One region of the Telluria sp. RB2R28 genome, then DNA from elsewhere that is predicted to be linked to it. Evidence: predicted binding sites of a transcription regulator. Region 1 holds the regulator's gene; each other region holds the start of a gene.
What was found. Region 1 encodes sigma-54, which starts transcription at its own class of promoters, with help from an activator protein. Its sites were predicted from a motif close to TGGCANGNAANCTGCTTT; they were not measured.

Region 1 (4,790 bases):
TGCGGCTACATCGGTGACGACGTGATCGACCTGCCGCTGTTCGCGCGCGTCGGCTTTGCCGTCGCGGTACCGTCCGGCCATCCGGACGTGCAGCACCGCGCGCATTACGTGACGAAGAATGGTGGCGGACGTGGCGCGGTGCGCGAGATCTGCGACCTCGTCATGCGCGCGCAGGGCACCTATGACCAGGCGCTCGCGCCGTATTTCGCCTGACCGCCATGGCCACGATCGCCTCCAACAAACGCACCGCGCATCGCTGGAATCTGCTGGCGATGATCGTGATCGGCGTGTTCTTCGCCTTCGGCAGCTTCTGGCTGCTGCAGTTGATGCAGGGGACCGAGATCGATGCGCAGCTAGGCGGCCCGCCCGACGAGCCGGATTACATCGTCGAGAACTTTTCGTTTGTGCGGATGACGCCCAACGGCCAGCCGAGCTACGTGGTGTCGGGCAAGCGCCTGGCCCACATCCCGCAAGGGGACGTGTCGAACGTCGACCAGCCGCTCATGCGCGGCATCGAACCGGGTCGTCCGCCGATGACGGTGGTGGCCAGGAACGCGCGCATCTTCCACGAAGAACACCGCGTCGAACTGTTTGGCGACGTCGATCTGCAGCGCCCGAAGACGCCCGCCAGCGAAGCGCTGCGCGTGCGCACGCAGGCCATGACCGTGTTGCCCGACGAAGAAATCGTCAAGACCGACCAGCCGATCGACATGGAGCTTGGCGCGTCCAGCCTCAAGGCCACCGGCATGATGGCCAACAACGCGACCATGCAGATGCAATTGTCCGGCCGCGGCCGTATCGTCTATCCGCCACGCCAGCGCTGAAGGCCATCAGCCATGCGCGCGTGCTAACCCAGGACCAGCACCATAATGAAAAAACTTTTTGCTGCCGCTTTCTTTTCACTCCTTTCCTTGACCGCCATGGCCGAAAAGGCCGACTCGCTCAAGCAGGCGGCGCTCGAATACGATAACGGCGACCTTGATGGCGTCGCAGGCGTACGCACCTTCACCGGCAACGTGATCCTGACCCGCGGCACGCTGCTGGTCAAGGCCGAACGCGCCGTCGTCAGGGAGACACCCGAAGGCTATATGAGCGTGACGCTCACCGCCGCCAACGGCAAGCCCGCCACGTTCCGTCAGAAGCGCGACGGCGGCCCGAACCTGTGGGTCGAAGGCCAGGCCGAACGCATCGAATACGACGAACGCTCGGAGCTGGTGCGCCTGTACTCGAACGCCGTCGTCAAGGAACTCGAAAACGACCGGATGACCAACCAGATGACCGGCCCGTTCATCTCGTACGACAACCGCAAGGAAGTCGTCGCCGTGCGCAATGATGTCAGCGGCGAGAGCAAGGTTGGCGGCGGGCGCGGCACGCTGATCCTGGCGCCCAAGCGTGCGCCGGCCGGAGGCACGCAATGACGGAACTGAACGATCGCAGCACGCTGGTCGTCAAGGGCCTGCAGAAAAGCTATGGCAAGCGCCTGGTCGTGCGCGACGTGTCGCTCGATGTCGAATGCGGCGAAGTGGTGGGTTTGCTGGGCCCGAACGGCGCCGGCAAGACCACCTCGTTCTACATGATCGTCGGCCTGGTGCCGTCGGACGCCGGCTCGATCAGCATCAACGGCACCGACATCACCAGCCTGCCGATCCATCGCCGCGCGGTGCTCGGCCTGTCGTACCTGCCGCAGGAAGCGTCGGTGTTTCGCAAGCTGACGGTGGAAGAAAACATCCGCGCCGTGCTCGAACTGCAGAAGGTCAACGGCAAGTCGCTCACCAAAACCGAGATCAGCGACCGCCTCGACACCTTGCTGGCCGACCTGCAGATCGAGAAGCTGCGCGAGAACCCGGCGCTGTCGCTGTCGGGCGGTGAGCGGCGCCGCGTGGAGATCGCGCGCGCACTGGCCACCAACCCGCGCTTCGTGCTGCTCGATGAACCGTTTGCCGGCGTCGATCCGATCGCCGTGATCGAGATCCAGCGCATCGTGCGCTTCCTCAAGGAGCGCAAGATCGGCGTCCTGATCACCGACCACAATGTCCGCGAGACGCTTGGCATCTGCGACCGCGCCTACATCATCAATCAGGGCGCGGTGCTTGCATCCGGCCGCCCCGACGATATCATCGCCGACGAGTCGGTACGGCGCGTGTACCTCGGTGAACATTTCCGCATGTAAGCCATACTCAATTGATGAAACAGTCCCTTCAGCTCCGCACTTCGCAGCACCTGGCGCTCACGCCACAGCTGCAGCAATCGATCCGGTTGCTGCAGCTGTCCACGCTCGAACTGCATCAGGAGATCGAGCAGATATTGGGCGATAACCCGCTGCTCGAAAGGCTCGACGATCCGCTCGATCATTCGGTGCGCTTGCTGGCCGATGGGGCCATCAACAATGCGCCGGCACCTGGCGAGGCGCCGCCGGCGCCGGGCCAGCAGGCCGAGGGCGAAGGCAGCGCGCCGGCCGAGGGCGAGGGCGCTGAAGGTGGCGGGGTCGATGGCGACCGGCCCGACAACGAGTGGAGCGAAGGCAGCGGAACGTCGTCCGGCAGCGCCAGCAGCGACGATGAAGACGGCCGCCCGCAGCTGGAGGCGTGCGCCATCACGCTGCGCGAACACCTGATGGAACAGGTGCGCGAAACGCTGCTGTCGACCCGCGACCGCGCGCTGGCCGAACTGGTGATCGACGCGCTCGACGACAACGGCTACCTGGAAGAACCGCTCGACGACATCCACGCGCGGCTGCCCGAAGAACTCGACGTCGACCTCGACGAACTGCGCTGCGCGCTGGCGATGGTGCAGAGCATGGACCCGGTGGGCGTGGGCGCGCGCAGTGCGGCCGAATGCCTGGCGCTGCAGATCCGGCGCATGCCGGGCGTGCCGATGGTCACGCGCCGCATGGCCCTGAAGATCGTCGAAGGCTACCTGACGTGGTTCGCGCAGCGCGAATACAGCAAACTGAAAAAAGCGCTCGATTGCGACGACGAAGACCTGCGCGAAGTGCAGGCCGTGGTCCGCCAGTGCAATCCGCACCCGGGCGCCGCGTTCGCGTCGAACGTGTCGGATTACGTGGTGCCGGACGTGATCGTGCGGCGCGCCAAGAACGGCTGGGCGGTCACGCTGAACCCGGACGTCATGCCGCGCCTGCGCGTGAACAGCCTGTACGCCACGATGCTCAAGCAGGGCCGCAGCGAGAGCCAGATGGGCGCGCAGATGCAAGAGGCGAAGTGGCTCATCAAGAACATGCGCCAGCGTTTCGACACGATCCTGCGTGTGGCCGAGGCGATTGTCGAGCGCCAGCGCAACTTTTTCAGCCATGGCGCGGTTGCCATGCGGCCCCTTGTTTTGCGCGAGATAGCTGATACACTAGGTCTGCACGAGAGCACGATCTCTCGTGTCACAACCCAGAAATACATGCTGACCCCGCACGGCATGTTCGAGTTGAAGTATTTCTTCGGTAGCCACGTTGCCACTGAAGCGGGCGGCGAAGCATCCTCAACGGCAATCCGTGCGCTCATCGCACAATTGACAGGAGCAGAAGACCCTAAGAATCCATTATCCGACAGCAAGATCGCGGAAATGCTCGGGGAACAAGGCATGGTCATTGCGCGCAGGACGGTCGCAAAATACCGTGAAGCGCTCAAGATCCCCCCCGTCAGTCTCCGCAAAGCCTTGTAACAACGCCGCTCATACAGTCTGTGCCTTCAGCTCCTGTGTGGTGCAAGCGACGTGACATCTTCAAAGGAGTGTGTATGAACCTCACCATCAGTGGTCACCATCTCGAAGTCACCCCTGCCATCCGTGAATACGTTCAGAATAAGCTGGAACGCATTATTCGCCATTTCGATCAAGTCATAGATACCCACGTCTTCCTGGCCGTCGATAACCTCACTGAAAAAGAAAAAAGGCAAAAAGCTGAAATCAATGTCCAGGTGTCGGGCAAGACCCTGCACGTGGCGAGCGTCGCGCAAGACCTGTACGCCGCGATCGACATGTTGATGGATAAACTGGATCGACAAATCCTGAAGCACAAGCAGATGCTCAAAGACCATAACCGCACAGCGATCAAACGCCTGGACGTCAACGAAGCAGACGTCGCTGCCGCCTGATCGAGCGCAGGTCACCACCGCCAGGGGCGTCTTTTCGGGACGCCCTTTTTGCATCCCGCTGCCGGTAAAATACGTGTTTCCTTTCGATGGATCACGCCATGCCCGAACACGTCCTGACCCGCATCGCCAACCGTACCGGCATCATTACCCTCGACCGGCCCAAGGCGCTCAATTCGCTGTCGCTGGACATGGTGCGCGCACTGACCACGATCCTGCTCGACTGGCAGCTCGACGCCGCGGTCGATGCCGTCGTGATCACCAGCAGCAGTGAAAAAGCGCTGTGCGCCGGCGGCGATATCCGCTTCTTCCACGACGTCGGCAACGCCTCGCCGCAAGGCGGCAGCGCACTGCTCGAAGATTTCTTCACCGAAGAATACGCGCTCAACCACCTGATCCATTTTTATCCGAAACCGTATATCGCGCTGATGGACGGCGTGGTCATGGGCGGCGGCATGGGCATCGCGCAGGGTGGGCCCGATTGCGGCCTGCGCATCGTCACCGAGCGCACCAGGATGGCAATGCCAGAGGTGAATATCGGCCTGTTCCCCGATGTCGGCGGCAGCCATTTCCTGTCGCACGCGCCGGGGCAACTGGGGATGTTTCTGGGCTTGACCGGTTTGACGATCGGCGCGGCCGACGCACTGTACGTGGGCCTGGCCGACGTGTTCGTGCCGGGCGCAGACCTGGCGG
Region 2 (4,790 bases), on a different contig from region 1:
AGACATCAATGTCCTTGAATTGCGCGCGTTTACCGAGACAAGGCCTGATGGTCACTACGCCGCAGAGCGAAGTTGTTGTTAATTCATTCTTTCCACGGAAAAAAAAATCAAACCAACACAAAAAGACATTGGTTATCTTGTAAAAAAGTCTATAATTTTGCAATTTTTTCAAGACGCTTTTTGGGTGGAATTTCGCGTCTACCCCCTTACACGCGCTTCCTGCGGCCGAACCGGAGAAATGAATTGGTATTGAAGATAAATGGTTCCTTGGCTGATTGCAAAATGCGACCAGCAGGTGCCTCGATTGCAAATGATCTGGCCGGACGGGCGGTGCCCGTGTTTCTGATGCGCGATCTCGCGCGGCAAGGTTGATCAATGCCGACTTGGCTAGCTGTGCGCACTGAACGCCCCGCGTCTTACCGCAATACGATCGCGATGATCATCGCGTTTATCACTTTAGGATTTATCTATTTTAATTTGCTGCATGGAGACGCCGTCTTTTTAGGCAGCCACTATAAACCGCGCATGGACAGCTTCGCCATCATCACGCTTTCAGCGTTGTGCATGGGGTTCGCGTTACTATTTTCAGGCACGCCGCGTTTTCCTGAGCAAAAGCCATATTCATTGAGCGTGCTGCTGATACTGACGATGGCATGTTGCGCTGTTGTCGGGTTTTATTCGTTTACCAACCATGCCTGGTGTGCAGATGAGTATGCCTATCTGTTTGAGGCCGACACGTTCAGAGCACTTCGGCTCTGGAATTCGCCACCACCACTCGGTGACGCACAATCCACGTATTACATCTGGGTGAAGGACGGCAAGTGGGTTGCGCAATATCCCCCTGGCTGGCCTCTGATATTGGCCCTGTTTGGAGGATCGTTTCCAACCGGCCGCCTGGCCAACGGCGCCTGCACACTCATTGCCGCCTATGCTGTGTACGAACTGGTAAAAGCGCGCGCAAATCGCGAAGCAGCCTGGCTGTCCGTTTTGTTTTTTGTTATCTCGCCATTTGTTCTGTTACATGGTGGATCGCTCTTTTCTCATACATCCGCAGCTGCCCTTGCTGCCGTGACGATGCTGGTTTCACATAAGGTCACGCAAGCGCCGCGCGCTGCTCTGTTAATAGCACTTGGCATCTGCATCGGAATGCTCGGCCTGACACGTAATGTTGCAGCGCTGGCAGTCATTGTCGCTGTCGCGGTGGAGCAAGTTCGCGGTGGACGGCTGGTATCCAAAGCCATGTTGATCACCCTTGGCGGTGCGCCGTTCCTGATTGGATTGCTGGCCTACCAATATGCGATTACCGGTCACCCGACGATGCCTGTGTACTGGTATGCAGGACGCACAGTAGACCACCTGTACTTCGACTTGCCGTCCATTCTGATCGGCTTGCGACACACCGCAGTACACCACGCAGAATTGGCGCTCTTTACGAGTCCCTTGATACATGTGATTTGGTTGGCAGCGCTCTGGAAAATTATCAGGAACAAACGGTTTGTGGGTGCTGACCTGATTTTTCCGATCGGTATTCTGATCTTCGTTTTCTATCCGCTTCACCCAGGTTTTCGCATCGGCCCTCGCTACTATCTCGATTTTTGGCCGCTTGCGGTCGTCACGATCGGGTCAGCTCTCCCGCTGTTTCATGGCGGATGGCGCTACCTCTATCGTAAAACCATTGCCCTCTCGATCATCTACGCTGGAATCATGTCAGTGTTCCTCGTATTTGCATTGCGCGATATAACGCAGAGCAAGTTCGAGATGTATGAACGGATAAAAGCTGATGGCTTGACCAACGCCGTCGTCTGTGTCGACACGCACTCGGACCGGGAAGATATCTACGCCAAACTGGAAGGTTATAACGCAGCCCGTAATGGCATCGAACTTGGTGATCCGGACAAAGCGGCGCAAATAGATGTTATCTATGTGTCCTGCGACAAAACAACGTTATCCGAAGTGAAGGCGGCATATCCCCAGCGCACGCTATGGGAATACAAGAGCGCGTCCTCGCGACAGCCAGGCATTCTGCAACCGATGCAGCCGTGATTCCCGCGCTTCTCCATTGCCTGCATGGAGGAGCACGGTATCGCGGCGAGAAACACGTTGCTCATCTATTGCTTCTGGAACGCATGGTATTTGGGCGCTGAGCCAAGCCAGCCTTCGAGCTTGTTCACTGCACAGCAAGGATCCATGCCCGGGGCGCTGTGGAATTGGTTTCCTGACCCGGCTTCGCTACTGTCGGTATTTTTTACAACATAACAAAGTCACATATTATTGCTCTTGCAAGTGCATGAAACTTATAGGTATTTCCCGCTGGCACGGGAATTGCTAGACGGTTGGCTCCGATCTAACTCTATCAATTACAAAAATGATCAAGACCATCATCGCAATCGCAGCTGGCGCCCTTTTCTCAATGAACGCATCCGCTGGGTACGTGCAATATGAGCTGACTGGACCCGTCTCAGGCACGTTTGTCCAACACGACACCGACCAGTCGATGGCGTACTTCAACTTTGACGTAAAAATTAACGGAACGCCATCTGGCTTCCGCTTTAATTTTCAGCAGCAGCACTCGGAAGGCGCCACTCAGCTTACCTATGCTCAGACCCATTTCATTGGAAACGGTCCATCGAACTTCGGCATTTACAGCGATTTTGGAGGCGACCAACGGACGTACTTCAACATAGCCTTCGCGCGTGGTGCAGACGGGAGATACAATTACGTCGCAAAGTATTCGAGCTCGATCATGTTCTCAAATGGATATGAGCAATTCGATGGTCAACATACTGGCTATGCAACGGTTGGGAAAATAAATCCTGACTTCGTGCGTAGCCTGGATCAGATGGGCGGCTATTACGACAATCTCAATACCCGCTTTGTGCCACTTTACATTGGCCCCAATGTCAGTGACATTCCTGAACCAACGAGCCTTGCACTGCTGGCCGTTGGCGCATTCGGCCTTCTGAACATTCGCAGTCGTCGTCAAGCGTAAGAAACCGATCGACCTACAAGAATTTAATTTCGATCCAATATCTATAAATTATAAAATGATCAAATCAATTATCGCACTTGCCGCCGGTGCACTTTTTTCCGTCAATGCTTCCGCGGGCTATGTGCAGTACGACCTGAACGGACCGTTATCTGGACACGTCATCCAGCACGATACTGACAAGTCGATCGCATATTTCAATCTAGATCTCTCTATTGATGGGGTGGGCCGTCCGTTCCGTATGTGGTTAGCACCTCAAGCTGGTGATGGAAGTACGCAGCTCACCTACGCCACTACTTCATTCCGCGGACAAGGGCCAACGAATTTTGGTATATACAGCGACTTCGGGGCCGATCAATACACGAGCTTGGGTGTTACTTTCTCGAGAGGAATTAACGGCGATTTTAGCTACGTGGCAAACTATACGAGCTCGATATTTTTCATTGGAGGCTTCCAGGACTTTGCTGGTCAGCATATTGGCTCTGCCTCAGTTGGGATAGTCAATCCTCGGTTTGCTGCGGAGCTAGATGAACTTGGTGGGTATTACGACACTCTTTATACTCATATAGTTCCTACCTTTGTTCCAGAGCCGGACAGCATTGCCCTCCTAGCCATTGGAGCAATAGGTTTCCTGAGCACGCGTCGCCGCTGTCAGGCGTAATCTCACGCGTGGCCCGCGATCCCATGATCCGGGCCTATCAAAACGATCGCTTGCGCCGACGCGCCCTCGCCCGCCATCACGTCGATATGCGCCTCTGGCTTTGCCGAATACCGCTTATCGAGCACGATGCAGACCACCTGCGCATCGTCCGCCAGATCATCCCGTTGCACCTGTCCTTCACCCCTTGAGCACGTTGTCTGCCTCGGGCTTCTTCGTGACCGCGATCGAGCCGGCAGCGGCCAGCGCGAGACGCAAATTCGACCAGCTCGCAGGTATCCGCACACTCAGGCTGACCGAGAGCACGTCGCCGACCTAAGAATGGAGGCGTCCTCAAGCGTGTACTTCGCCGGCGGGTGCCCGCGCTCCAAGGACTCGAGCCGCTCGTCGCGATGCGCGTGCGCAGAGCGATGCGGTACTCGATGGCATTGCCGCCTTTGTGCTGATTGCAGGGCACGCACTGCTTGTGCGTGTCGTCCTCGTGGAAGCGCAGCGCCGGCTGAGCGCCGTCCAAGCGGTAGTGGCCCGCATCTCGAACACCAGTGTGGTGCCAGGCCATAGCTGATGCAGCGCAGCGCCTCGGCGCGCGCGCGGATGGACCGGTTGAACACGGCCTGGACATCAGCCAGGTGCTCGGTGCGCGTCTTTAGCCTGGCCCTGGGTTCGCGGGTCTGCCTGGCGTCCAGACGCTGCCGCTCGGCCACGGCGAACACGGCGCCGCAGTCCGGGCCGCACACCTTGTGCGTCATGTCGCGCTGCTGGAAGCGGTTGCTGTGGAGCGCCCCAATGCCCGCAGCGCACAGATCAGCCGCCCCGACGGCGTAACCCGATGCATCCAAGTCAGCCTGTACAAGTTAAGCAAGACAAGGGCAGCCAGCACGGCGACGTGCCAGGGACCAAACGCAGATGCCGGAAAAGAAGTGGCGTTGGGGCCGATAGTCAGCTCACGCCGCGCGTGTATCGCCGGCGGCCGGAGCGTGTGAAACCCGGAAAATTGACATTTGAATAGCACAAGCCGAATTGATTAGCGCGCTGCACGAAGAGTAGGCAGCGAGCGAATGCGGCAAGCGTTTGAAAGTAGCGAGGAATCTGGCCCGCCCTGAGGGAATCGAACCCCCGACCCACAGCTTAGAAGGCTGTTGCTCT
Region 3 (4,790 bases), on a different contig from region 1:
AGCGGGGTCGGCTCGGTGATCTCGGGCGAGAACGTCCCAAGGCGGACATGCAGGCCGGTCTGGCGGAAGATCTGCATCAGGCGCGCGACGTTCTGCAGGTAGATCGGGCTGCGGCGATCGGCGTCCGGCACCAGCAGCAGGTTGCGCGCATCCGGGCAATACTTGTCGACGGCGGCCATGGCCGCCTGCACCGTCAGCGGCAGCATTTCGCTGGCCAGGTTGTTGAAGCCGCCCGGGAACAGGTTGGTGTCCACGGGTGCGAGCTTGTAGCCGGCATTGCGCAGATCGACCGAGCAATAAAATGGCGGCGTGTGCTCCTGCCACTCGAGGCGGAACCAGCGCTCGATGGCAGGCGTGGCTTCGAGGATTTTCTTTTCCAGGTCCAGCAAAGGACCGGTCTGGGCGGTGGCGAGGTGCGGAACCATTGATTGGACGTCCTTGTTGTGCGCTTCTTGTTGTTAATTAAGTTGGGAATCGCATATGGGGTTGGTCCGGGTATTTTAAAGGGCAATGCGAAGAATGCAAAAAACGTCGTCCCCGCTTGTGCGGAGACGACGTTTTCAGGGACAACCGACGACTGAGCGGATCAGTAACGGTAAGCCGACTCGCCGTGGCTCGTGATGTCCAGGCCTTCGCGTTCCTCTTCTTCAGGTACACGCAGACCGATCACGATGTCGACCAGCTTGAAGGCGATGAAGGCGACGACGGCCGACCAGATGACAGTCACGCCGATCGCATGGGCCTGGATCCACAGCTGGCCGACGATCGAGTAGCTCGTGTTCATCGCATTGGTCGTGTAATCCCACACGCCCTGCCCGCCCAGTGCCGGTGACGCAAACACGCCGGTCAGCATCGCGCCCAGGATACCGCCCACGCCGTGCACGCCGAACACGTCGAGCGAATCGTCGGCGCGCAGCAGGCGTTTCAAGCCCGTCACGCCCCACAGGCAGACGATACCGGCCAGCAGGCCGATGACCAGCGCGCCCATCGGACCGACGAAGCCGGCACCCGGGGTGATTGCCACCAGGCCCGACACGGCGCCCGATGCAGCGCCCAGCATCGATGGCTTGTGCTTGAAGATCCACTCGCCCAGCACCCAGGTGAGGGTCGCACCGGCGGTGGCCAGCAGCGTGTTCAGGAACGCCAGTGCCGCCACGTCGCCTGCTTCGAGCGCCGAGCCGGCATTGAAGCCGAACCAGCCGACCCACAGCAGCGATGCGCCGACCATCGTCATCGGCAGCGAGTGTGGCGCCATCGATTCACGGCCGTAGCCGATCCGCTTGCCGATCACATAGGCGCCCACCAGGCCGGCCACGGCCGAGTTGATGTGGACCACGGTGCCGCCCGCGAAGTCGAGCGCGCCCTGCTGCCACAGGTAGCCGGCAGCTGCGGTCACGGTTTGCAGCGAGGCAGCATCGGTGATGGCGTCAGGACCGGCCCAGAACCAGACCATGTGCGCGACCGGCAGGTAGCCGAAGGTGAACCACAGCACGACGAACACCAGCACGGCCGCGAACTTGGCGCGTTCGGCGAAGGCGCCGACGATCAGCGCGCAGGTAATCGCTGCGAAGGTGCCCTGGAAAGCGACGAAGATGAATTCGGGGATCATCGTCTCTTTGCTGAAGGTCGCGGCCATCGCAAACTTGCCGGCGACCGGATCCCAGATGCCTTGCAGGAAGGCGCGGTCGAAGCCGCCGATGAACGCATTGCCCTGCGTGAAGGCCAGCGAGTAGCCGTACAGGCACCACAGCACGATGACGAGGGCAAATACCATCATCACCTGCATCAGCACCGACAGCATGTTCTTGGCGCGCACGAGGCCGCCGTAGAACAGCGCCAGGCCGGGAATGGTCATCAGGATCACCAGCAGCGTGGCGACGAACATCCAGGCCGTATCCCCCTTGTTGATGGACGGCGCCGCCATGGCCGGCAGGGCGACGCCCAGGCCCAGCAAGGCGGTCAGTATCGTTGTAGTTATACGCTTCATGAAAACATTCCCTCTTACAGTGCGTCGTTGCCGGTCTCGCCGGTACGGATACGGATGACCTGGTTCAGGTCGGCCACGAAGATCTTGCCGTCACCGATCTTGCCGGTGCGCGCAGCGCCCTGGATCGCATCGATGACCTGGTCGACGATGGCATCGTCGACGGCGGCTTCGATCTTGATCTTGGGCAGGAAGTCGACGACGTACTCGGCGCCACGGTACAGCTCGGTGTGGCCTTTCTGGCGACCGAAACCCTTCACTTCGGTCACGGTCATGCCTTGCACGTTGATTTCCGACAGTGCCTCTCGCACCTCGTCGAGCTTGAAGGGCTTGATGATGGCGGTGATCATTTTCATGGTATTGCCTCTTTTGCAATCAAAAAGTTTTTGAGACGGACAGCACGGCGGCGGACTTGCCGAGGTTCTTGCCTTCCGGGCTCAGGTAGGCGTCGGTATTCGCCTTGTGCCACGCCAGCGCCACGGTGGCGACGCCGAAGTCCTTGGTGACGCCAACCTTGTAGTCGGTGTACGAAAATGCGCTGTTGTTCTTCAGTTTCTGGCGCCCGACGTGCAGGTTGAGGATGAAGCCGTTGCTGACGTCGATGTCGGCGCCCACGTCCAGGTAGCCGCTGCGCTTGCTGTCTGCAGTGCCGAACAGATTGGTCGTCGAGTGCGAGTACTTGATGTAGGCCGGGCCGTAGCCGAGTTTGCCGTACAGCTCGAACGTGTTCGCGCTCGGGTTCAGGCCATTGTCCGGGTAGTAGTAATACAGGCCGCCGATGTCATAGCTGATCGCGTCGCTCAACTGACCGCGCTTGCCGCCATAGACGTCCCATTCGATATTGCCGTCGCCGCCCAGGTCTTTCGTCCATTTAATGGTGGAAAGCCAGGTGCCCACGTAGAAGCCGGATGGGCCGTGTACGTAGTCGACGCCGCCCTGAAGGGCCGGGTCGAGGGCTGTTTGCGACAGGCCGCGGTAACGGTAGTCGCTGGTGATGCTCGCGTTGTAGCTCACCTGGTGTTCGGCGGGTTGTTCCTGTGCCATGCCCGGCGCGCTGGTGAGAGCCAACACTGCCAGGACAATTGCGCTGAATTTTGCTTTGCACTTCATGACAAACCCCCTTGATGAACAACATAAAAAATGACTGCTTGTGGATCCTTCTGATGTTCTTTGTCTACGCTTTATTTAGCAGGATGCGTGCCAGCTCATAACCCAGCTCATAGCCAGCCATAAACAGGAAAAAGGTCCTTGTTTTTTTGGTAAACACGCCCCACATCGGTTTTGCTACAACACAACGGACCGCATACGGCACCCAGACGGCCGTTCGGCGCACTACATCAGGTCACATTGCACCATCATGGAGCGTGAGGCCTCGGCAGAAAGGGAAATGGATATGAGTAACAGCAACTTCTTCAGCGACTTGCAGGGCAAGATCAACCAGGCGCTCGAGAGCGGCCCGGCCAAGGACATTGAACGCAATGTGAAGGCGGCCATGACGTCGGGCTTTTCCAAGCTCGATCTGGTCACGCGCGAGGAATTCGATATCCAGGCCCAGGTGCTGGCCAAGACCCGCAGCAAGCTCGAGGCGCTTGAGCTGCGCGTGAGCGAGCTGGAAGCCAAACTGGGTGCAGGCAGCACCACGACGCCGTCGGCAACCTCATCGGCAACCTCGGCGACAGCGGCATCGGCATCTGCCGCGTTTCCGACCTCGGGCAGCTCGGCAATTCCGATGCCTGGTGCTGCGCCATCGGCCACCGCTCCATTCCCGGCTGCGCCAGAAGACCCCACGATCGTCGTGCCGCCAACGCTCGACAAGCATTAAGCAGTTACCAGCGTCTGGTTGAACGCGTGGGCGGAGAACCCGCCCACGCTACTACCCGGACTTCAATCGATACTGACCTCCTTGCGGTTGTCACGCGCCACGCGGTCGATCAGCTTGTTATACGGGTCAATCCCCACGTCGAACGGCTGCTCCTTGACGGTCACCGTCACGGTCGGATTCTCGCCCCGCAGTACACGCTTTTCCAATAACAGCACTCGCTCGTCCGATTCCTTGGCATCCTTCGCCCGTGCGAACACGCCGATCTCCACTGCCTCGTCATAGGTGCGCGGGGTTTCCTGTCCCTTGCCGTCGGCCTGCATCTTCGCCAGATGCAGTTTCATCGTCAGGTCCCACTGCCCGTCCGGGCGCTTGACGGCCTTCGCCTCGGTCACGCGGTTATCGTAGAAGACGATGCGTTCGAACAGGTCGGCGATCAGCGCGTGCTTGCCGACCGGGGCTTCGGCACGGATGTAGTCCACCAGTTCGGCGGAGGTCGCAAACGGCGCCTCCTGATAGCCCTTGTCCTGCAGGAAGCGCTTGAGGGCGCGGTTGAGCGCAGCTTCGCCGATCTCGTCGCGCAGGCGGTAGAAGACCAGGCTACCCTTGCGGTAGTGGATGTAGTCCTGGTTTTCCACGCGCACCAGCGGCAGTTCCTCGATCTTTTCAGCGCCGCGCGAACTGAGGTAGCGGTCCAGTTCATAGCGCAGGAAACGGCGCATCTGGTGCGGACCGTATTCCTTCTCCATTACCATCAGCGCCGAATACTGCGCCAGTGACTCGATCAGCATGCTCGCGCCCTGCACATTCGCCGCCGTGACCTGGTGGCCCCACCACTGGTGCGCCATCTCGTGCGCGGTCACGTAGAAGACGTAGTCGATGTCATCCTTGTCGCGCAGGTCGGCGATGAAGCCGATCGATTCCGAGAACGGGATCGTGTTGGCGAACGATTGCGCGAAGCGCTGGTAGTTCGGAAATTCCAGGATG

Region 2: the regulator sigma-54 is predicted to act here: its motif matches at 2,312-2,329, upstream of AC56LV_RS02975 (PEP-CTERM sorting domain-containing protein).
Region 3: the regulator sigma-54 is predicted to act here: its motif matches at 3,170-3,187, upstream of AC56LV_RS24200 (TorF family putative porin).

Annotation. Positions count from the first base shown of each region.
Region 1 covers NZ_JCASIK010000003.1:21,027-25,816, reverse strand. The annotation lists gene AC56LV_RS12390 (KdsC family phosphatase) at 1-213, shown strand, start outside; gene lptC (LPS export ABC transporter periplasmic protein LptC) at 219-824, shown strand; gene lptA (lipopolysaccharide transport periplasmic protein LptA) at 870-1,418, shown strand; gene lptB (LPS export ABC transporter ATP-binding protein) at 1,415-2,170, shown strand; gene AC56LV_RS12370 (RNA polymerase factor sigma-54) at 2,185-3,669, shown strand; gene hpf (ribosome hibernation-promoting factor, HPF/YfiA family) at 3,744-4,100, shown strand; gene AC56LV_RS12360 (enoyl-CoA hydratase/isomerase family protein) at 4,199-4,790, shown strand, end outside.
Region 2 covers NZ_JCASIK010000001.1:657,199-661,988, reverse strand. The annotation lists gene AC56LV_RS02980 (glycosyltransferase family 39 protein) at 436-2,043, shown strand; gene AC56LV_RS02975 (PEP-CTERM sorting domain-containing protein) at 2,366-2,989, shown strand; gene AC56LV_RS02970 (PEP-CTERM sorting domain-containing protein) at 3,045-3,647, shown strand; gene AC56LV_RS02965 (hypothetical protein) at 3,650-3,817, opposite strand; gene AC56LV_RS02960 (hypothetical protein) at 3,832-3,963, shown strand; partial or broken gene AC56LV_RS02955 (recombination protein NinG) at 4,045-4,203, opposite strand; tRNA gene AC56LV_RS02950 (tRNA-Arg) at 4,735-4,790, opposite strand, start outside.
Region 3 covers NZ_JCASIK010000011.1:12,070-16,859, forward strand. The annotation lists gene gshA (glutamate--cysteine ligase) at 1-425, opposite strand, end outside; gene AC56LV_RS24190 (ammonium transporter) at 587-1,987, opposite strand; gene glnK (P-II family nitrogen regulator) at 2,002-2,340, opposite strand; gene AC56LV_RS24200 (TorF family putative porin) at 2,360-3,094, opposite strand; partial or broken gene AC56LV_RS24205 (accessory factor UbiK family protein) at 3,378-3,611, shown strand; gene AC56LV_RS24210 (M1 family aminopeptidase) at 3,869-4,790, opposite strand, start outside.